One region of the Arthrobacter sp. NPDC058130 genome, then DNA from elsewhere that is predicted to be linked to it. Evidence: riboswitches for the same ligand, from Rfam matches in the RefSeq annotation. Region 1 holds a riboswitch; each other region holds the start of a gene.

The links. A riboswitch is a leader RNA that binds a small molecule or an ion and turns the genes downstream of it on or off. The one in region 1 is predicted to bind cyclic di-AMP.
Region 2: it holds a riboswitch for cyclic di-AMP, as region 1 does, so the genes downstream of both, ACFVTM_RS07625 (hypothetical protein) here and ACFVTM_RS20025 (NlpC/P60 family protein) in region 1, are expected to answer to the same signal.
Region 3: it holds a riboswitch for cyclic di-AMP, as region 1 does, so the genes downstream of both, ACFVTM_RS18810 (hypothetical protein) here and ACFVTM_RS20025 (NlpC/P60 family protein) in region 1, are expected to answer to the same signal.

What each region holds. Positions count from the first base shown of each region.
Region 1 covers NZ_JBHVTV010000015.1:16,698-24,219, reverse strand. Annotated here, with positions in the region: gene ACFVTM_RS20030 (M23 family metallopeptidase) at 1-765, shown strand, start outside; cyclic di-AMP (ydaO/yuaA leader) riboswitch at 888-1,071, shown strand; gene ACFVTM_RS20025 (NlpC/P60 family protein) at 1,368-2,126, shown strand; gene ACFVTM_RS20020 (HNH endonuclease) at 2,347-2,847, shown strand; gene ACFVTM_RS20015 (molybdenum cofactor guanylyltransferase) at 2,909-3,586, shown strand; gene ACFVTM_RS20010 (DUF6457 domain-containing protein) at 3,608-3,895, shown strand; gene ACFVTM_RS20005 (molybdopterin molybdotransferase MoeA) at 3,892-5,382, shown strand; gene fdhD (formate dehydrogenase accessory sulfurtransferase FdhD) at 5,483-6,355, shown strand; gene ACFVTM_RS19995 (alpha-mannosidase) at 6,445-7,522, shown strand, end outside.
Region 2 covers NZ_JBHVTV010000002.1:752,528-760,049, forward strand. Annotated here, with positions in the region: gene ACFVTM_RS07600 (dihydrofolate reductase family protein) at 1-483, shown strand, start outside; gene ACFVTM_RS07605 (phosphatase PAP2 family protein) at 624-1,325, shown strand; gene ACFVTM_RS07610 (DedA family protein) at 1,328-2,080, shown strand; gene ACFVTM_RS07615 (response regulator transcription factor) at 2,086-2,763, shown strand; gene ACFVTM_RS07620 (sensor histidine kinase) at 2,756-3,763, shown strand; gene ACFVTM_RS07625 (hypothetical protein) at 3,895-4,569, opposite strand; cyclic di-AMP (ydaO/yuaA leader) riboswitch at 4,574-4,775, opposite strand; gene ACFVTM_RS07630 (hypothetical protein) at 4,947-5,201, shown strand; gene ACFVTM_RS07635 (cation:proton antiporter) at 5,338-6,564, shown strand; gene ACFVTM_RS07640 (DNA alkylation repair protein) at 6,623-7,309, opposite strand.
Region 3 covers NZ_JBHVTV010000013.1:49,255-56,776, forward strand. Annotated here, with positions in the region: gene ACFVTM_RS18805 (glycosyltransferase) at 1-1,367, opposite strand, end outside; gene ACFVTM_RS18810 (hypothetical protein) at 1,550-2,374, opposite strand; cyclic di-AMP (ydaO/yuaA leader) riboswitch at 2,377-2,534, opposite strand; gene ACFVTM_RS18815 (ATP-binding protein) at 2,706-4,328, opposite strand; gene ACFVTM_RS18820 (response regulator transcription factor) at 4,350-5,090, opposite strand; gene ACFVTM_RS18825 (hypothetical protein) at 5,684-6,313, shown strand; gene ACFVTM_RS18830 (winged helix-turn-helix domain-containing protein) at 6,860-7,522, shown strand, end outside.

The DNA of each region.
Region 1 (7,522 bases):
CGTCCCGTCGTCGCGCATATGGCCGAGCGCCCCCGCGACGCGCACCGCGACGAACGCCGCCGGCGGCGCAGTCCGTTCCGCCAGGTAACGGAATTCGCCTCGGCCAGCGGAGTCGGGCAGAAGGCCGGCATCGCACTGGCCGCAACCGGTCTGGTCCTCACCGTGACGGTCCCCGTCACGAGCCCGGTACTGGCCTCGAACGCTGACGGGACAGGCGCCCTCTCCGCTGCAGTGCAGCCGGATGTCACGGCTGCCGCCGCCGCAAAGGTCGATTTCAGCCGAACGGCCGTCACCACGAAGGGTGATCCGGACGGCAAGCTCAAGCAGCTCCTCAGCGCCCAGTCTGTGGGAAGTATCACCCGCGCGGCATCGGCCGGCACCCTCGGTGCGCCGCTGGACCAGATGGTCACGGCCTCGCCGTTCGGCTACCGCGTCAGCCCCATCACCGGCGGTGCGGGCGAGTTCCACCGCGGCCAGGACTTCGCCGCCCAGTGCGGCACGGCCGTCCATGCGGCCGCCAGCGGCACCGTGACCTTCAACGGATGGCATCCCTACGGCGGTGGAAACCGCGTCGTGATCGACCACGGCAACGGCCTGGAGACCACTTACAACCACCTGTCCTCGGCCTCGGTCAAGGTCGGCCAGAAGGTATCGCGCGGCGATATCATCGCGATGAGCGGGACTACAGGCGCCTCCACCGGCTGCCACCTTCACTTTGAAGTGATGGTCAACGGCGACGTCGTTGACCCCCTCGGTTGGCTCTAAAAAGGTGATGGACCGCTCTCGAATCCTTGTGACACGCCGTGATCTGAATGTGACATTGAGTCCGGACTGCTGTAGGGTTTGAAGCACGCCAACTTTTCCGAAGTTGGCGCTCTTGAGTGGATTGCCTAGCTCTGCCACCGCTCAAGGTCCGTTCGCATTACATCGTCTGGCAGGGGCGGGGGAACCAATTTTGGCCTTCGAAAGAAGGCCTAGGGGTTAAGTCGCAAAGCTTCCCAGGAAGCAGCGCGGCCGGGTGACTCCCATCCGAATCCGACAGCTCACCTCGTAGGCATTGGGAGAGGCTACTTTCGTGTCTTCACGCCACAACTCTGCGCGCATGCGCACCGGTGAGGCTCTTTTGAGCTCGCCGGAATCCACATCACGTGCCGCCCTTGCTGGTGCCCGGATGGGATCACGTTCCGCAGGCTCATTCTCTACCGAGCCCGGACAGCATGCAGTTTCCGCATTTGGCGCGTCTTCGCAGTACACCCTTCGCTAAGTAACCCAATTTCGGGGCGATCCGGCGTACCCCCAAGATGCCGGAGCGTCCTCAGTCCGCGCCCGAAAGCGCGCGGTCCAAGGATCACGAAAGAGAGAACTTAATGACTACTCGTGCAACCGTTGCACGGCACCGAGCCGAGGTCACCAAGACCAACTCGCTGGCTGTTATTGCAAAGGCTGTCGGCGACAACGCCGGCGGCATGGGCCGTCAGGCCGCGGTCATCGCCGCAGCCTCCGGTCTGGTCCTGACCAGCGGAATCGCAGCCAACGCTGCTGAGACCAACGTTCAGCGCGAATCCACCTCCGCTTCGGCTCTGGAAGTCCAGTCCGCCACCCCGGCCACCATCTCGGCCGCATCCAGCATCGCGATCTCCTACGAGAAGCCCGCCGTGACCACCACGCCGGCTCCCGTCGTCGAGGCCCCGAAGCCCGTTGTGCAGGTCCAGGACTCCACGGCCTCCCGCGCCGGCGGCACCGAGCTTGGCGTCAGCGGCGGCGTCGCTGCCCAGGCTCCGGCCGGCATCGGCAGCGGCTCTGGCGCGACCATCGCCGCTGCTGCGTACGCACAGATCGGCGTTTCGCAGGACTGCACCGCACTCGCCACCAACGCCCTGGCCGCGGCCGGCATCCACTACCACGGCTGGCCGGCAGGTTACCTGTCCCTGGGCCGCACCGTGAGCGCCTCCGAGGCACGCCCGGGCGACCTCGCCTACTACCAGAACGGTGGCGTGGGCATGGCCCACATCGCGGTTTACGTCGGCAACGGCATGGCAGTCCACGGCGGCTGGAACGGTGGCACCACCGCGCTGTACAGCGTGAACGTCGGCTCCGGCCCGGTCTTCATCCGCGTCGGCGGCTAGGGACAGAGCTCCAGCACTTCGAAAGACCCCCGCTCTTTGGCGGGGGTCTTTTGCGTTGCCGTGCCATGAACTTTGCGCGCGGAGGGCCGCGCCGATGAAAAAATATTCGGTGATCCGGCACCTGAGTGTTTACTCTTGTGTTGTCGATCCATAGCCCGACCATGCAGAGGGCAGCCGGCCCTCGTGCCGCTGGCGGGTGCGGCCGTGAAGAGGTATGCGGATGCGCACTCTCGTTCTGAATGCTGGATATGAACCACTGGCGGTAATCACGTTCCGCCGGGCGCTCGTCCTTGTCCTGACCGGAAAGGCCAGCGTTGTGGCGGAAGGGGACGACCCCGTTGTTGGCCCCCAGGACATTCTGGGCCGCCCGTCCGTGATCCTGCTGAACCGTTACATCCGTCCGAGGTACAACACGATGACAGCGGTGAGCCGCCGCGGCGTGCTCCGCCGCGATGCCCACCGCTGCGCCTACTGTGGCAAAGCGGCCCACACGATCGACCACGTCCAGCCCAAGTCCCGGGGCGGCGCCGATTCCTGGGAGAACCTGGTGGCGGCCTGCCTGCGGTGCAATAACGCCAAGAGCGACCACACGCCCGCGGAGATGGGCTGGAAGCTCGGGTTTGTTCCGGGCCCCCCGAAGGGCGCGATCTGGCAGATCAAGGAACTCGAGAAGCCGACGCCCGCCTGGGATCCGTTCCTGCTGCCGGAATCAGCCGCCTGACCTGGCCGGCGCATGGCCTGCCCTGGTTCGGGGGCAGCCCGCGCCGCGCTAGGCTGAACCGGTGGAGTTCGATGCCATCATTCTTGCCGGGGGAAGGTCCTCCCGCCTTGGCGGCGTGCCCAAATCCCGGCTGGTCTACGACGGCGCCACCCTCCTTGAGCGGTCGCTGCGCGCCGCGGGCGCGGCGGGGCGCGCCGTCGTCGTCGGGCCGGACCCCGGGGACCTTCCCGACGGCGTCCTGACCTGGCGGGAAGAGCCGCCCTTCGCAGGGCCGGCCGCGGCTATCGCCGCAGGCCTGGACGCGCTGGCGGCAGACCATGCCGGCCGGCCTGGGGACGCCGGTCCGGCGCCGTTTACCCTGGTGCTTGCCTGCGACATGCCGAGGTCCGCCGCCGCCGTCCGGGTCCTGGCCGAATCGCTGGCCGTCTCCCTGGCAGCAGCGAAGGACCAGCACCGGGGCGACGGGGTCATGGCCGTCTCCGAGGACGGCCGGAAACAGCCGCTCGCGGGCTTTTATGGCACAGCTGCGCTACAACGAAGTGTTACGGACGCACGGCACCGGGGGAGTCTGGAAAACGCATCGGTCTTCGCCCTTCTTGCTAGTCTGGACGTACGGGAAGTTCGCGTTCCCCCGGGGTCCACTGATGACGTTGATACCTGGGATGATGCGTCCGCACTGGGGATATCCGGCAGGTTTCCACACCTCGGTCCGGGCTCCGGGCCGGAACCCCGCAGCTGAACTCGACCATGGAGGCAAACGGTGAAAAGCCAGGATGAAACGCTGGAAGACTGGTGCCGTGCCCTGCTCCAGGCCTTGGAGCTGGAAGACGTTGAGATTGACGTGAACGAGGTCCTCGCCCTGGCAGGCGTGGCCGCCCACTCCGTAGTGCGCCCCGCGGCGCCGCTGACCACATTCATTGCCGGCTATGCCGCCGGTCTGGCCTCCGGCTCCGGGCAGGCGACGGACTCCGTGTCCATGCAGGACGCCATGGCCGTAGCGCGCCGGCTCGCCAAGGACTACGCGGCCGCCGAAGCTTCCGGGGCATGACGCCTGCGGCTGGGGACGACGCCGGACCGGCCGTCCATGGCGGGAACGGCCCCGAGGGCGGTCCCGCGGAACCTCTCGCGGACCCGGACGCCGTCAAGGCGGACGCACCGGAGGCGGACGCAGCGGACCCGGACACAGACCAGGACGCAGACCAGGACGCAGACGTTCCGCACCGGCACCTGGCCCACACATGGCAGGAGGCCCGGCAGCTCGCCTTTGACTGCGCCGCACCCATCCCGGCCGCCCCCGTCCCCCTCCGGCAGGCGCTGGGCCGCACCCTGGCAGCAGACGTGCTTGCCCTGCAGGACATGCCCCACTATGCCTCCTCTGCTATGGACGGCTGGGCCGTCAACGGCAGCGGCCCCTGGATCCTGGCCGAACCCGGCCAGCGGCTGGCACCGCATCAGGCAAGCCCGATCGCCACCGGCGGCCTTATCCCGGCCGGGGCCAAGGCCGTGCTGCGCAGCGAAAGCGGTGTCATCGACGCCGACGAGGACGGCCTGCCCGTCCTGAAGCTGGGCGGCACGGCGAAACCGGGGGACCCGCGCAACGGCGACCACATCAGGAAGGCCGGAGAGGAAGCTGCTGCCGGGGATCTCCTGATCAAGTGCGGCGCGGTCCTGAACCCCGCCCATCTGGCCCTCGCCGCGCTGGCCGGACACGACGCCCTTCCGGTGCTCGGCAAGGCCGTGGTGCGGCTGGTGTTCACCGGCGCCGAGGTGGTGGCATCCGGGACGCCGGCCCCCGGACAGGTTCGCGACACCTTCGGACCCCAGCTGGCAGCCGTGGTGGGCATGCTCGGCGGGATCTGCACCGAAGAAGTGAAAGTCGGCGATTCCTACCCCGAATGGCTCGCCGCGCTCGAGGACGGCGATCCCCTCGCCACGGGCAGCGAAAGCCTGCCTGCCGACGTCGTCATCACCACCGGCGGCACGGGACGCTCCGGAACCGACCACCTCCGGCGTTCCGTCGCCGAGCTGGGCGGACGACTGCTGATCGACGGGATCGCCATGCGGCCGGGCCACCCGGCCGTGCTGGCCGAACTGCCGGACGGCCGGTATGTCCTCGGCCTGCCGGGAAATCCGCTCGCGGCCATGATGGCGCTGTCCACCATCGGAGCCCCGCTCCTGGCGGCCCTGGGGCGCGGTTCCATCCCGCCGCTCAGCGAGGTGCCCTGCGGCTCGACGATTGACGCCGATCCCGGCCGGACCCGGCTCATGCCCTTCCGGCTGCTCTACGGCATGGCATCCCCGGCGCAGCACACCGGCCCGGGAATGATGCGGGGCCTGGCCGCCGCCGACGGCGTCCTGGTGGTCCCGCCCCATGGCGTGCAGTTGGGGGAGCTGGTCCCCGCCTTCGCGCTCCCGTGGGGCGCGCCGGTCCCCGACGCTTCGGCAGCTCCCGTGGCGAAGCCTGCGGCGAAGCGGACCGCCAGGAAGACCGGTGCCAGCGACGGGCCGGTGGACTGGAGCGCCCTCCTGGGCTGAGCGCCCGCCGAACCGGGCCGGAGCGCCGGCAGTGCTGGTTTCAGGATCAGGCACTTGCAATGATGGAATCAGCGAAAACCCTATTGCTTAGGAGTACCGGATGGGCCGCGTGACGCAGCGCCGCAAAGTGCACAAAATTGTCCTGGACGGGTCCGCGCACGCCCTCGAATTCCCGGTCCGGCACCGGGAGGACGTCCTCGCCGTCGAGGAACCGCTGGAAATCCGGCTCGGAAACATGTCCTTCTCCGTCACCATGCGAACGCCCGGCAGCGACTTTGACCTCGTCGCGGGGTTCCTGGTCTCCGAGGGGATCATCTGGACTCCCGAGCAGCTGGTCTCGCTCAGGTTCTGCGCCGGCGAAGACGCCGACGGGATCCAGACGTTCAACGTGGTGGAGGCCCAACTGCGGCCCGACGTCGTCCTGCCGGAGACCGGCCGAAACGTCTTCACGTCCAGTTCGTGCGGCATTTGCGGGACGGACTCCATCGATGCCGTCCGCAAGTCCTCCCACTACAGCCCGGCACAGGATCCGTTGACCGTTCCCGTCGAAACGCTCGCGGCCCTCCCGGACGCCCTCCGGTCCGCCCAGGAGGTCTTCGACCTCACCGGCGGCGTGCACGCCGCCGGACTCTTCAGAATCGCCGACGACGGCTCGGCGGAGTTGCTGTGCCTCCGGGAAGACGTCGGACGGCACAACGCCGTGGACAAGGTGGTGGGCTGGGCGCTCCGCGAAGGCCTGCTGCCGCTCCGGGGCACGGTGCTGCAGGTCTCCGGCCGGGCATCGTTCGAGCTCGTCCAAAAGGCAGCCCTCGCCGGCATCCCGGTGCTCGCCGCCGTCAGTGCACCCTCCAGCCTGGCTGTCGAACTGGCCGAGGCCAGCGGGATGACCCTGGCAGGGTTCAGCCGCCGGACCAGCCTGAACGTCTATGCAGGCCAGCAGCGCGTCGCAGTCCCGGCCCCCGCGGCCGGCTAATAGCAACACTTGGCCAACGGGTTCCCCACGACGTAAGTTTTATCCATCGATTGGAGCCAATCGGACCCCCAGCGCTGAAGAGGAACACATTGCACGACGACCGCCGTCTTACGGAAGTCCGGCTGGACCGCTTTCTGCGTGACCGCATTGCCCCCGCCGTCTACCCGCGCAGCGTCCCGCTGACCCTGAGCAGCTGGGACGCGCCGGACGAGCCCGTGCCCGTGCTCGAGGCCCTGCGGCACGAGTTCGCGCCCCAGGAACACGGGACGGCCTGGGGCCGGCCATGGAGCACCAAGTGGCTCCGGCTGCGGGGAGAAGTGCCGGACGGCTGGGGAACCGCGGCCGGCACCTCGGTGGAAGTCCTCGTGGACCTGGGTTTCAGCGGCGACGCCCCGGGCTTCCAGTGCGAAGGCATCGCCTGGCGGCCCGACGGGACCATCATCAAGGCGATTTCACCGCGGAACCAGTACATTCCGCTCAAGCTTCTGGGCAGCGGCATGGCCGTCGACTTCTATGTCGAAGCCGCGGCCAACCCCGACTTGTCCCAGAACTGGACCTTCGCCGCCACGCCTTACGGCGACAAGGCCACCTCAGGCAGCGAACCCAAATACCGTCTGGGCAGGATCGCCATCGCCGAACGCAACCAGGCGGCCTGGGAACTGCAGCAGGACATCTTCACGCTCAGCGGGCTCATGCATGAACTGCCCATGGACCTGCCCCGCCGCCACGAAATCCTGCGGGCGCTCGAACGCATGCTGGACATCATGGACCCCGACGACGTCGCCGGCACCGCAGACGCCGGACGGGCCGCGCTGGCCGATGTCCTGTCCCGGCCGGCCTACTCCTCGGCCCACCGGCTCGTGGCCACGGGTCACGCCCACATCGATTCGGCCTGGCTTTGGCCCGTCCGGGAAACCATCCGCAAGTGCGCCCGGACGTTCTCCAACGTCGTGGCGTTGATGGACGAGTATCCCGAATTCATCTTTTCGTGTTCCTCGGCCCAGCAGCTCGCCTGGATGAAGGAGTACTACCCGGAGCTGTTCGGACGCATCCGGGACAAAGTCCGCGCGGGCCAGTTCGTTCCCGTTGGCGGGATGTGGGTCGAATCGGACTCCAACATGCCCGGCGGCGAGGCCATGGCAAGGCAGTTCCTCGAGGGCAAAAGCT
Region 2 (7,522 bases), on a different contig from region 1:
CACATGGTGGACGACGAGCTGCACGGACACATGAACGAAAAACTTGCCCCGATGGGCGCCTTCCTGGAGGGCCGCGTCTCGTACGAGCTGATGGAAGGTTACTGGCCGACCGCGGACCAGGACCCCGACATCAGTCCCCTGATGGCCGAGTTCGCCCAAATCTGGCGGGACATGCCCAAGATCGTCTACTCCCGGACACTGATGACGGCCGGTCCGAACACAACTGTGGTCCGGGAGGTAGTAGCCGAAGAAGTCCTGGCGCTAAAGGCGCAGCCGGGCGGGGATATGACCCTCGGCGGGGCGGAGCTCGCCGATACTTTCCGGCGGCTCGGGCTGATCGACGAATACTGGGTGTATGTTCATCCGGTACTGATTGGGCGGGGCAGACCCATGTTCAAGGATGCCGACAGCAGTGCCCAGGTCCGGCTGCTGGAGACGCACACCTTTGGCAACGGGGTAACGCTGCTGCGCTACGCCGCGTAGGTTTTGCCCGCTGCAAAGCGGCGGGACTCCCCGGCGGAACTCCTCAGCGGGACTTTCTTAAGCGTTTCTTAAACGCCTGGCGGGAGAGTGGGAGTCGGCGCCCTTTTTCGGGCGTCCGTTGTCCCTAGCCGGAGGATCCCATGACTGGACCCGCACTCCCCCACGTCCGCCACTGGTTGCTATTGGGCGTCCTGCTGTCCGCCGCCGTCGTAGCACTGGGCCTGGCGGCGCAGCTGACGCCGGGCTTTAGCGCTGCCGAGATCGGGGTGGACCAGGACCTCAGCCACCATCATCTCCCCGCCCTGACCGCTGTGGCGATGGCCCTCAATGTCGTGTTTGGCCCGGTGGTGGGCCTTGCCCTGATCGGCGGCGCGGCCCTCTACGTCTGGCTGTTCCGAGGCGGCCTGATTAAGGCGGTAGCGTTCGGCCTCGTGGCAACTTCCGGCTGGGTGGCCAGTGAATTCTTCAAGATCATCGTGGCCCGCCAGCGGCCCGACCCCGCCCTGCTGTTCGATCCCCTAGCTCCGGAAACCGGCTCCGACAGTTTCCCGAGCGGCCATGTGTCCTGTGCGGTGGCCGTTGGTTTCGCGCTGTTCTTCCTGGTCCGCGGAACCCGCTGGGCCAAGATCACTGCGTTCAGTGCGGCCGCGCTGGCACTCCTCGTCGCCTGGTCGCGGCTGTATATCGGGGTCCACTACCCCACCGATGTGGCAGCTTCATTCCTGGCTGCGAGCGCCGCGGTGGTCCTGCTCACGGGACTCTGGAACGTTGTGACGCCCTGGATGGCGGACCGGCTTCGCGCCCCTTCCGCCATCCGGTCGCTGGAATCTGAGAGGAATTGAGAATGCACGCTGTGGACGTTTTTGCCCTCCTTCCGGCTGCGGCAGCCGGGACACCCTCGCTGCTGGACCCGGCAAGCCTGCTCGCCGGGCTGGGCCCGGCCGCCTTGGGCGTCATCGCACTCATGGTCTTCATCGAATCGGGCGTGCTTTTTCCCTTCCTGCCCGGGGATTCGTTGCTGTTCACTGCGGGCCTGCTGCACCAGCAGCTGCACGTGACGTTGCCGGTGCTGATCGGCGTCGTCACCGCTGCTGCCGTCGCCGGGGACCAGGTCGGTTACATGCTCGGGCGTAAATTTGGCCGGCGATGGTTCAAGGACGATGCCCGGATCCTGAAGACAGCGCACCTTACCACCACCGAAGACTTCTTCCGCCGCCACGGCGGGGCCGCCGTCGTACTGGCCCGCTTCGTCCCCATGGTCAGGACGTTTGCTCCGCTGACCGCAGGGATCGCGCGCTATGAGTACAAGTACTTCACTCTCTGGAACATCGTTGGCGCGGTGGCATGGTCCGTCTCCGTGACGATGCTTGGCACCTGGTTGGGACACTTTGACATCATCGCCCGGAATATCGACGTCATTGCCGTGGCGATGGTCCTCGTCTCGGTCGTGCCGGGGGGCGTGCAGCTCCTCAAGCGTCGCCGCAACAACCGGCGCCCCGCCGCCGCAGCGGCCGCAACCGCGGACAACACTGCGGGCGACACGGCCGAAGGAACCGAGGACGAACTGCGGACTGTGGAAATGGCCGCGGAAGAATAGCTGGCATGACAACTGCTGACCGCCCGGCCCTGCTGCTCGTCGAGGACGACGCTGTCCTGGGGCCGCTCATCGCCGAGCTCCTCGACCCGGACTACCGGGTCCAGCTGGCCACCAATGGCCGTGATGGTCTTCATCACGGGCTGACCGGCGCCTGGGACGTCATGGTGATCGACCGCGGGCTGCCCGTGATGGACGGCATCGCCCTTATCGCGGCGTTGCGGTCGAAAGGCATTGGTACGCCCATCCTGATCCTGACCGCTCTGGGCGATGCCGACCAGAAGGTCCGGGGCCTGGATGCGGGGGCCAACGACTACGTGACCAAACCGTTCGACGCCGGAGAGCTGGCGGCCCGCCTGCGCGCACTGACGCGCACCTTCACCTCTCCGGCCCCGGCTCAGGTGACGATCGGGGACTGGGAACTGGACCCGACGCAGCGCTCCGTCCGGTCCGTCTATGGGCACACGGTGCCGCTGACCGCGAAAGAATGCCAGCTGCTGGCAGCCCTGGCCGCGGAACCCGACCGGGTGTTCACCCGGGACGAGCTCCTCGCGGCGTACTTCCACGCCTCGGACCAGCCCGGCGTGATCGATACCTATGTCCATCACCTGCGCCGGAAGATTTCCAAGGCCGTCATCCGTACAGTTCACGGCGTGGGTTACCAGATTGGCGACGCTCATGAATAGCGGCGGGGTCCCCGGCGGAAATCCGGACCACACGATACTGCGCAAGGCCTCGCTCAAGGTCGCGCTGCGGATCAGCGCCGCGTGCGCGGTCATGGTCCTCGGGCTCCTCTCCGCCACGGCGCTGTACCTGATGAACCAGTTGGCCCATCCTGAAGTTCCGGGCTCGGCAGCGGCCGGGACGGCCTACGCCTACCTGGATTCCAAGGATGTCCTCGAAGCCATGCTCATCGCCGGCGTGGCGGGAATCCTGCTGGCCGGCATTGTCGGGTGGCTCAGCGCGCGCAGCGCCATCCGCCCCCTCGGTGATGCCCTGGCCAGGCAACGGCGCTTCGTCCAGGACGCGAGCCACGAACTGCGAACGCCGCTGACCATCCTGGACACCAGGATCCAGCTCGCCCAGCGCACCACGGTGCCCGGCTCCCGGCAAAGCCAGGACCTGGCCCGGATCCGGGAGGACGCTGCGACGCTGACCGGGATTGTCAACGAACTGCTACTGGCGGCGACGGCCGACGTCCCGGACCGCTCCGCACCCCCTGCCGATCTGGCCGACGCCGCCGCAGGCGTCGCCGGGAGCCTCCAATTGGTGGCCGACCAGCGCGAGGTGAGCATGGATTTCTCCGCCGACGCCCGGCCATTGGCCCGGATCGAGAAAAATGCGCTGCGCCGCGCCGTGCTGGCCCTGGCGGACAACGCCCTCGCCCACACTCCTCCGGGCGGCCGTGTGACCATCAGGACTTCGATCGAGCACAACAGCGCGGTGATCACCGTCGCGGACACAGGAACCGGAATCACCGGCGTGGACCAGGCCCGGATCTTTGACCGCTTCGTGCGGACCCCCAGCACCGGCGGCACACACGGACAGCGGAGCTTTGGCATCGGCCTGGCTTTGGTCCGGGAGATCGCCGTTGCTGCGGGTGGCGCCGTCGAAGTGGCCGCGACGGGTGCCGAGGGAACGGTCATGAAATTGACGCTTCCGCTGGCCGGAAGCGGGAATCCCTAGCGTGCGGACCGCGGGCCGGTCACCGGAGTCCCGGGCATAGACTTCGGGCACGGAAAAGACCGGCGATCGTTGCCCCCAAGGAAAACGATCGCCGGTCTTTCCGGACTGTCTAGCCCCGTGGGCCGTACGGCCTAGGCGCGGACGAAGGTCACGCCACCGGTCGCCGTGAGCCAGGACAGCGGGTGGACCATCGTCTGGTTCTTGCCGTTCATGCCGCCACTGACCACCTGGCCGTTGCCGGCGTAGATGCCCACGTGGCCGGACTGGACCACCATGTCGCCAGGCTGCGGGGTGCCCACAACGGTTCCGAGGCCAAGGAATGCCCGGGGACCGATGTCGCCAACGGGCTTGCCTGCCGCGCCAAGGGCCTTTTCCACCATGGCGGTGCAGTCCTGGGTGATGCCCACCTGGCTGTAGGCGGCAGCGAGCATGATGGCGTTGCGTCCGCCGGCAGGCGCCGCAGCCGGCGCGGCAACGGGAGCGGCCTGCACCTGCACGGTTGCCTTGGGTGCTGCTGCAGGCGCTGCAACCGGGGCAGCTGCGGGAGCCGGTGCCGCGGCAACGGGCTGTTCGATGACCGGTGCGGCGACGGAGGCCACCGCGGGGCGGTCGAAGCTGATCTTGACGCTGGAATCGGCGCTGACGGGAGCGCTGACCTGTCCCGCGACGTTCACGTTCGACGCCGGAGCGGAGTCCCGCTGCACGGGTGCCGGGGCGGCGTTGGCGGCCATCGAGCCCGTGAGCACCAGCCCGGAGGCGGCGGCGAGAACGGCTGTATGGCGCGCAAAAGTACTGATTGAAGACATGGATGTAGCCTCTCCCAATGCCTGCGAGGTGAGCTGTCGGATTCGGATGGGAGTCACCCGGCCGCACTCCCGGGCCCGTCATGGCGGGCGCTGTGCGGCTTCACCCCAAGACCTGCGTGGCAGCAGGCCAAAAGTGGTTTCCCCGTCTCTGCCGGCGTCGATGCGAGTTACCCCCGGGCCGCGGCAGAGTTAGGCAATCGGCTGGGGAGCGCCCGTATTGGAAACAACAGGCACTTAACCACCGTAACGCGAACCGCACGCCAATGTCACATTCAGGTAACGGAGGCCACAGTGCTGCCCACCAACTGCCCATGGGGCGGCGCAGCATCCGAACGTAGGATGATGCCATCAGCACCACCTCGAAGCGGAGGCCCAAAATGAACCGCCTGTGTGTCGCCATCTGCCAGTTGAGCAATCAGCCCAAGGAGGATTTCGACGTCAATACCGAGCTGCTGGTCCTGGACGGCCGGGACGTCCACGTGGCCACCTGGGATGCGGAACCGCGCGACAGGGGCTTCGACGAACACGTCCTCAATGACCGGGTGGACTCGCTCGGATACATGGTTGTCAATGACTGGGCCTTCCTGGACGGAAAGGCGTACGCGGTGGTGGAGCGGCGGTCAGCAAACTGATTGGGAACCCCGGCCCGCTGCACGGTCAACGGGACTAATCTCATTCCATGACGAAGGACCCGACGGCCACGGACGCCGTCACCCGGGTCGGGCCTGCCGCCCCGAGTGGCCCCGGGCAGGGCCGCAGGGGCGAGCCGTGACGTTCCTTGCCCTGGCGCTGATCGCCGTCGTCGCACTGGCCGGCCCCCTCCTGGCGCTGCCGGTGCGCTGGCGCTTGCCGGTGGTACTGGGCGAACTGCTGGCGGGCATCGCGATCGGGCGCTCGGGCCTGGCCCTGGTTGATCCGGCGGACCCGACGTTCAGCCTGCTGGCCAATATCGGGTTTGCTCTGATGATGTTTGTGGCCGGAACCCATGTTCCCGTGCGGGATCCGCAGATCCGCTCCGCCCTCGGCAGTGGTTCCCGCCGCGCCGCTGCGTGCGCTGCGGCAGCGGTGGCGGTCGGCATCGGCATCGGCCTGCTCTTCGGGACTGGACATGCTCCCCTCTACGCGGTGCTGCTGGCCTCTTCCTCAGCGGCGCTGGTCCTCCCGATCTTCGATTCCCTGCGGCTCGGCGGACCCCATGTCATCGCCATGACCGCGCAGGTGGCCGTCGCGGACATAGCCTGCATAGTGGCGCTGCCGCTCGTGGTGGACCCGCCGCACGCTCTCCGGGCGGCGCTGGGCGTGCTCACGGTGACCGGCTGCGCGGTGGTTATCTTTGTCGTACTGCGCTGGCTTGATCGCAGGGGAATCAACGGGCGCCTGCACCGACTTTCGGAAAGCCGCAAGTTTGCCCTCGAGCTGCGGATCCAACTGGTGGTCCTCTTCGCCCTGGCAGCGGTCGCGACGTGGAGCAACGTGTCCGTGATGTTGGCGGGCTTTTCCCTCGGCCTGGCGGTGGCCGCCGTCGGCGAACCGAGGCGCCTGGCCCGGCAACTGTTCGCCCTCAGCGACGGCTTCCTGGGTCCGGTGTTCTTCGTCTGGCTGGGCGCATCACTGACCCTCAAGGACCTGGCCGGACATCCGGACATGATCGCCCTCGGTGTGGCGCTGGGCGTCGGCGCCCTGTTGACGCACACCACCCTGGTGGTACTGGGGCTCCCGCTGTCCCTCGGAGTGCTGTCGGCAGCCCAACTCGGCATACCTGCCGCGGCGGCGAGCATCGGGACGCAGCTCCAGGTCCTACTCCCCGGCGAGGCCGCGGCCCTGCTGGTGGGCGCGCTGGTCACCATAGCCGCGAGCGCCGTCGCCGGGTCACGGGCCGCCAGGGGTTTCTCGCTGCCCGCAAATGCCGCCGGCAGGTCCGGCGATACCGGCAGCAGCGCGGTCGGGCCAGGCGGGCCAGGTGGGAGCGGAGGGCCGGGCGGGCCCAAGGATTGAACGGGGCGAGGGCCTGAAGGACCCGAAAGGACGCACCCGGGCCGGCTGTTTTAGATCGTCACCCTACGGGCGTGAATGGCAGCTCGGGTCGCCTCGTGGCCATCTCAGTCCGGACGCGGGACACCGCTTCCCGGACCGCACCGACGTCGGCGGTCAACTCCCCGGAGGGCCCGCCGAGCACCGCGGCAGCGTGACGGATGAACCGGTCCCAGTCCCCCGCGCCGGCGCGCAGCGCCAGCAGCGGCGAGAGCAGCGCTGCCCGGCGCAACCAGGCATCGGGCTCGCGCACCCACCGGTCCAGCACGCTGTCGGCCCGCACCCTGGCCAGGACGTCGAGTCCGTCCACCAGGGGACCGACGACGTCGATGGCGAGCGGATCCACAAGGTCCCGCAGCCGCGCCTCCCGAATGAAACCCTCCAGCCGGGTGAGGTCGGAATTGGTCAGCAGCTTCACATTGGTCTGCAGCAGGACCACGGCCGCGAGGCGGCGTTCAAAAACCGGTGCTGCCGACAACTGCGAGCCCCACAGTTCGGAGCTCAACGCAGTGATTTCATCGCGGGACAGACCGGGATAGCGGCGACCGGCATCCCTGACGGTTCCGCGCACGGCACCCACGGAGGCACCGTAGAACCGGAGTCCGCGGCCTCCCGGCTCCTGTTCCAGCCGTGACGCCAGCTCGTCGGCGCGGTGCCAGGAGCCTTCCCGCTGCAGCGAGAGGTCGATGAATTCGCCAGCCTCACTCACCCGTCCATTCTTTCCCGGAAAGTGCGCCGGCTGTGGGGCGGCAGACCCGCCTAAGCCCGACATATGCACAATTGTGCAGCCGCGCGGTCCATCTAGGCAGACAGATCGCACCTCCAGCCCAAAGGCCCGCACAAACGTGCAACGTGACAGCGTCCGTGGAGGGCCATTCTTAACATGAAGCGATGGAAGTGAGACGGATCACCGCCGGGGCGG
Region 3 (7,522 bases), on a different contig from region 1:
ACCACGAGCCGGAAGAGCAGGAACTTCACCGCGGTGGCGGCCAGATTGGCGGCCGTGACCGTCAGCAGTTCGAGCCAGCGGTCCGGTGAGGCTCCCGACGTGGCGTGAACCAGGGCGAGTGCGCCCGAGGTCAGGGCCAGCCCGATCCCGAAAACCAGCAGCCCCTCGAAGTGGTGGCGTGCCGCCTGGCTGCTGCCCTGGATGCCGAACGTGAAGCGCCGGTTGGCCGCGGTGTTGACCACGGCGGTGGTGAGCAACGCGAAGAAGTTTGCCAGCTGCGGGTCCATGATCCCGCGGCAGAGCAGGAATATCGCCAGGTACGCCACGGTGGAGGCCACGCCGATGCTGCCGAAGCGGACCAGCTGCCCGAAGAGGCTTCCGCCGGGGCTTTGTTCCTGGGACCGCGAGGAGGCCGGCAGCGGTCCGCGGGCCAGGGCGGCGCGCAGTTCGGGGACAGGGATCCGGCCAGAAACCAGGTCCCGGCTCAACCGTGCCATGCCGCGCAGGTCCGCGAGGGCAGTCTGGACGATGTCCACGCTGGAATCGGGGTCGTCTGTCCAGTCCACCGGCACTTCGTGGACGCGCAGGCCGCACTTTTCCGCCAGCACGAGCAGTTCGGTGTCGAAGAACCAGGCGTTGTCCAGGGTGTGGGGGAGCAGTTGCCGGGCCACGTCCGCCCGGATCGCCTTGAACCCGCACTGGGCATCACTGAAATGGGCGCCCATGAGGGACTGCAGCAGGAAGTTGTAGCTGCGCGAGATGAACTCCCGCTTGGGTCCGCGGACCACGCGCGAGTTGCGGGTCAGCCGGGTGCCGATTGCCAGGTCGGAGTGCCCCGAAATGAGCGGGGCAAGCAGGGGGCCGAGGGCCGCCAGATCTGTGGAAAGGTCCACGTCCATGTACGCCAGGACCGGCGACGGCGAGGAGAGCCACACCTTGCGAAGCGCATTTCCGCGGCCCTTTTCGGCCATATGGACCACCGTCACTTCCCGCAACTCCCGGGCCACGCGCTCCGCCGTCTTGAGCGTTCCGTCGGTGCTGGCGTTGTCCGCCACCGTGATGCGGAAAGAGTGCGGGAAGGCGCCGAGAAGGTACGCGTGGAGCCGGCGCAGGCACGCTTCAAGGTCCCGTTCCTCGTTGAAGACCGGGATCGTGACGTCCAGCAAGGGTGTGCTTGCGCGCGTGTCAATGGGTGCGCGCCGGCCGCCGGGACTGGCAAGCGCTCCGGCGAACGGGCCCGGGGCGGGCGCGTCGGCCAAAGCAAGCCCTGACGGTGCAGGTCCGGACGGGGAGGGCGGTGCCGCCGGACCGGCCGGCGTCGCCGTGGAACGGGACAGGGTTCCTGTGGCCTGGTCTGTGAATGTCATGGCTCAACATTCCCGCCGGCCCATATGAGGGCTTTAGGGCCAAGCTGTGCGGGGGCTGTGGAAGTCCGGCGAGCCAGACCGGCCAGTCAAAACCAGTCCGGCCGCGGACGCACGGGAGGCCCCGGATCCACATGGATCCGGGGCCTCAACCACCCTGCCTGGGCAGTACGGCTAGTGCCGGTTTAGTACCAGTTGTGTGCGTAGTGGAAGTTCAGCGCGCCGCAGGGGGAGCCGTAGCGTTCCTTGACGTAGTTCAGGCCCCAGTTGATCTGGGTCCGGTAGTTGGTCATGTAGTCGGCACCGGCGCTCGCCATCTTCGAGGCGGGCAGGGACTGGACCACGCCGTAGGCGCCGCTGCTGGCGTTCGTGGCGGTGGTCTTCCAGTCCGATTCCTTGGTCCAGAGCTTCTGCAGGCACTGCATCTGGCCCGCAGCCCAGCCGTAGTTGCCCAGCTGGGACGCGGCGTAGGCCTGTGCTCCGGCAGGGTCGTCGACAGCCACCGGTGCGGGGGCGGGTACAGCTGCCGGTGCCGGCGCGGGGGCCGGAGCGGCTGCGGGAGCCGGCGCCGGGGCCGCTGCGGGGGCCGGGGCGGCTGCCGGGGCCGGCGCGGGAGCAGCAGGCGCCGGGGCGGCCGGGGCGGCAGCGGGCGCTTCGGCGGGCTTCGCCTCTGCGGCCTGGGCTGCCCCGCTGCTCTCCGCGGGGGCAGAGGGAGCAACCACCTGGACTCGTTCGAAGTTCAGCTTGGCCAGCGGGTCCGCGCTCATGGGCGTCTGGCTCGCAACGTTGGCGCGGGCGCCGGGCTCTGCCGCCTGGCTAGCGGCGGCGCCTCCCACCAGCAGCGCGCAGGCGGCGGTGACGACGGCGGCGCGGCGGGCAGTGATGCCGAGACCGCCCGCCAGCCTGGACAGGGCGGATGCCTGCTTGGCTGGTTCGGCGCGGTGGCGCGACTTGGGGGAGCGGGCATGGGAACCGCCGTCAGGGCGCGTTTGTACCTGGAATTCAGTCATGATGGGCCTCTCAACGCCGACGGAGTTAGCTGTCGGGTTCGGATGAGGTCATCCGGCCGCACGGAGAATCACGTGTCGGCTTCACCCCGAGGGCGCATGAATGCAGAATGCCCGGGAACTCTGGGTCCCCCGCCTCTGCCTGGTCCAGCGGAATCCGGGAAGCGGCAGAGTTTGGCGTCCATCCGGATATACGGCACAAATGGCGGCCGCACCCCAACGACGCTACAGGACCTCGGCGCTTAAGTCACATTTTGGTAACAGGAGTCACAGCGGCGGGGTGTCGGCTTGCGCGGGACTGACGGTGGAGGCGAGGCAGGATTTCCTGCGGGGACTACGCCGACGGCGGCGCCGCGGGCAGCCGCACCGCAAACTCCGTGCGTCCAGGCCGGGAGGTGACTTCAACGGTGCCCCCGTGGGCCTCCACGATCGACTGGACTATGGACAAGCCCAAACCGCTCGTGCCTTCCGACGTCGGGGTGGCAGCAGCCGCGCCGGCACCGCCAGGGCTGCCGGAAGAAACGCCGGGTGCACCGGAAGCGGCACCGGAAGCTGAGCTGGGGCCGGCCCCGGACCGGGCCCCCGCCGTCGCGACAACCGGCGCATTTGCCGGGGTGGCGGCGGGATTGGTGCGCGCGGCGTCGGCCCGGGCAAAGCGGGCGAAGACCCGGCCGATGAATTCCGGGGCGATGCCGCTGCCGTTGTCCGTCACGGTGACCACGGCGCTTCCGTCGGCCGAACGCATGACGCCCGTGACCACCTTGGTCCCTGGGTCCGTGTGCTTGCGCGCATTCGACAGGAGGTTGGCGAGGACCTGGTGAAGCTGGCTCGCATCGCCGCGGACCACCACGGGCTCCTCCGGAAGTTCCAGCTGCCAGACGCGGTCCGGAGCCATGACTTTCTCATCGCTCACCGTCTCGATGGCCAGCTGGGTGAGGTCGACGTCGCTGATCTTCAACGGCTGCCCCTCGTCCAGGCGCGCCAGCAGCAGCAGGTCCTCCACGAGGGTGGTCATCCGTTCGGACTGGCTTTGCACGCGGGCGAGGGATCTCTGGCCGTCGGGGGTGAAGTGCTCGGTCATCCGCATCAGCTCCGTGTAGCCGCGGATGGCCGTAAGCGGCGTGCGGAGTTCGTGCGAGGCGTCGGCGACGAACTGCCGCACCTTCATTTCACTATCCTGCCGCGCCTCGAGGGCGTTGGAGACGTTGTCCAGCATCTGGTTCAGCGCGTAACCTACGCTGCCCACCTCTGTTCCTTGGTGGGCGGCCGACGCCGGGACGCGCACCCCGAGGGCCACCTCGCCGGCGTCCAGCGGGAGGCGGGAGACCTTGGTGGCCACCTCGGACAGTTGTTCCAGCGGCTTCATGGTCCGCCGGATCAGGGCCGTGCCGGCAAGGCCGATCAGCACGAGTCCGCCAGCGGACACCACCACCATGGTCCAGACCAGCGAAGTCAGGGTATTTTCCTTTTCTGCCAACGGAAGACCGGTGACAATCACGTCGCCATAGGGTGTGCGGACGGCGGTGAGCCGGTAGGCGCCGGCCGAGAGGGTCCGGTCCACGGGCACACCGTTTGGGGTGAGCGCTAGGAGGACCGCGTTGTCGTCGGGGGAGAGGCTCTTGCGGGTGGCGTCCCCGGCCAGGAATCCGGGGTTGCTGACCTCGCCGTCCTGTATGCGGGCATTGAGCGTCCCGATGCCCTGGCCCCGGGCTTCGAGGGGGTCGGGGCGGCCGCCGCCGGTGCCGGGCAAGGGCCGGACGAACTCGCTGGACCGGTGCGAAGCGTTGCTGAGCTGGTCATCGAGCTGCCGGGTAAGGAACAGGTCCATCGAGGCATAGCTGAACAGTCCTACCGCGCCGCAGATGGCGACGAGCAGCGCCATGGCGACCAGGACTAGCCGGGTGCGCAAATGCCACGTAGACGGGTTGCGCCAGTCGCGTCCGGGGACGCGGGTCATGCCGGAAAGAGTGGGCACTGATCAGTCCGCCGGTTTCAGGACATAGCCGGCGCCGCGCACCGTGTGGATCATGGGAGCGTGGTTGGCGTCGACCTTCTTGCGGAGGTAGGAAATGTACAGTTCCACGATGTTCGCCTGCCCGCCGAAGTCATAGTCCCAGACCCGGTCTAGGATCTGGGCTTTGCTGATCACCCGTTTGGGGTTTTCCATGAGGTAGCGCAGCAGCTCGAACTGCGTGGCGGTCAGGTGCAGTTCCTCACCGGCCCGGGTGACTTCGCGGGTGTCGACATTGAGCACCAGGTCGCCCACCACCAGTTCGGCGGTGTCCATGGCGGCCACGCCGGAGCGCTGGACCAGCCGGTGCAGGCGCAGCAGGACCTCTTCCATGCTGAACGGCTTGGTGACGTAGTCATCGCCGCCGGCCGCCAGGCCGGTGATCCGGTCCTGGACGGCATCCTTCGCCGTCAGGAACAGCGCGGGCACTTCCGGCGCGAACGCGCGGATCCTGCTCAGCAGCTCGACGCCGTCGAACCCGGGCAGCATCACGTCCAGCACCAGTACGTCGGGGCGGAACTCTTTGGCGAGCCGGACCGCAGCGGGTCCGTCTGCCGCCACGGCCACTGACCAGCCGGCCATCCGCAGCCCCATGCTCATGAGTTCGGAGAGGCTGGGTTCGTCATCCACCACGAGGGCGCGGATGGGGGAGCCGTCCGGATGCGTGAGCTGGGGAAGGTTGTTGGTCATGGAGTGCGGAGTGGCCATGGGACAACTCTCCGATCTGCCGGTTAGGTGGGGCTTTGGGGACCCTGTGCGGCACCTGTGAATCCCAGCCTAGCGAGCTGGAAGACTTTACGGTGCCGGGTGGGGCACTGCGGCAGCACTGAATCCGTCCCTTCTTTGCCCTGCCCCAAAGGTCACAGGCCCGGCTGTCGGCCCGCACAGCCCAGGCACAGGATCGCTCAGCACTCTGGGGTGAATACCGATCCGCACCCAAAGGAGAAACACCATGAGCGGTCAGCATCCCGGAGCCGGTTCCGGCCCAGCCCCCGGCAACGCTGCGGCGCCCGCGCCTGTGACCACGCCCCAGGCGGCCGGACAGATGGACGCCGCACCGCAGGCGGCCGGGCAGTACGACGCAGGACGCCATGACGCAGGACGCCATGACGCAGGACCCTACGACGGTGGCCAGCCCGACGGCGGCCAGCTCGACGGCGGGTGGCCGGCAGCGGCCGCTGCGCCCGGCTGGGGTGCGCCCCCGGCTTCGAACGTTCCGACAACGGCGCCGGGGTGGGGCATGCCGCGGCAGGAGCAGGCGGTGCCCGCAGCTGCCGCCGGCTGGGGTGCGCGGGGAGCCGGTGCCAAGAAGCCTCGACGACGGCCCCCTGGACGCTCAAGCGCGGGCTCGTCGTCGCCGGGGCCGCAGCAGTCCTGGCAGCGGTACAGGTGCCGGGGTCTATGCCCTGACCTCAAGTTCAGCCGCAGCCGACGGGACGGCGGGCGCGGCCGCTGGCGGGGCTGCCGGTGGGGCGGCCGGCGGCCAGGGCTTCGCGCCCGGAATGCCCGGCTCGGCGCAGGGCGGGTTCGCGGGAGGCGGAATGCCCGGGCAGGGCGGTCCCGGCGACTTCGCCGCCGGTGGGATGGGCAGCGGATTCTCCTCGGCAGTGCATGCCGAATACGTCGTGCTGCAAGGCAGCGAGTACACCACCATGGCCGAGCAGTTGGGCGTTGTGAGCGAGGTCAGCTCCTCCTCCGTGACGGTCAAGAGCAGTGACGGGTTCACTCGCAGTTATGGCTTGGGCAGCGATGTGGTGGTGAGCAATCTGCAACAGCGGCGCCAGCAGGCTGGCGGGTCGGGCACACAGCTGAGCGTGGCGGATATCGTCGCGGGCGGAACGGTTCGGATCGTGGCGGCCAAGGACGGTTCCGGCTACACGGCGACCTCCGTCATGGTTGTCGCGGCTACCGCTACGGGCCAGTCCAACTAACCCGCTGCCGATGCCGACATTGCCTCCGTGCCAGGCGGCAATGTCGGCATGACCACTCCGTGGACCGCCTGGCTGGGAATCGCGGGAGCGTCCTGTTTTGCCGACTTGCCATGCTGTGAATTGTTTTGGCCATTCAGCGATTGCGGCCGAATAATATTCGGTAAACGCGGTCTTTTGACTCTTGGGTGGGAAAAACACTTGTTATTTTATTGCCCGGGGCAGAATTGTGACTTGCGCTACAATTTCCCGTTCTGTCTCACTATGTGGAACCTGCGGTCCATTGTTACTTGCACGTTCGCATTGTTACGTTGCACACTTCAATTGTGAACAAGAACTCAACAGCACCTGCAGCCGCAGCTATCTGGATCAGCACACCCGCTGTTACCGAGATGCGCTGTTGTCGAATGCACGCCTAACTTTTACACCCCTGAGAGTTTCTAGGCATTCGCCCCCCAGCCCAGAGTCGGGCGCCCCTCCCCAGTTTCATTGCGGGGAAAGAAGCATTCGAGCCGCGATGACGGCCATTCACATTGAGGTAAGCAATCCATGTCAGTTGCATCCGGATACGTCCACATCTCCGTCCGTAACGCTAGCAAGGCCGGTCAGCCCTCCGGGATCCGCCAGGGCTTTGGCGGCCGCTCGGCGTTCGCACCCGCCGGTTCCACCGGCAGCTTCCCGGCCCCCGGATATGCAGCACAGGGCTACAACCCTGACTCCTACGGCCAGCTCCGCGCCGTTCCGCCCGCACCAGCTACTGCCCCCACGCCGGTGATCGCGCCGGGCGCGGGCAGCCCGGTCCGTTCGGCCCCCAGCGACAACGTCGCCCGCGGCTTCGTGCTCTACATGGGGATCGACGAGGAAACCGCAGCGGCGGCCGGCACGTCAATCGCCAAGCTTGCCCAGGAAATCCGGGCCTACGCCCAGTCGCTCGTTGCCGGGGCAGAAAGCTATGCCGCCGTCGCCGTAGCGCCGGCCAGCGCCCCGGGTTCCGCCCTCGACGTCGTCCGTTCAACCTTTGGCGACCCGACCGCAGGGGCCCGGCAGCGGACCGAGACCGCCCGCCTGCAGCAGCCACAGGATCCGCGGCCCTCCGGCGTGCTGATCGATCTCGCCCGCCGTGAGGTGCACCTCGACGGCGAATCCCTGAACCTGACGTTCAAGGAATTCGAGCTCCTGAACTACCTCGTGGAGAACGGCACCCGCACCGTG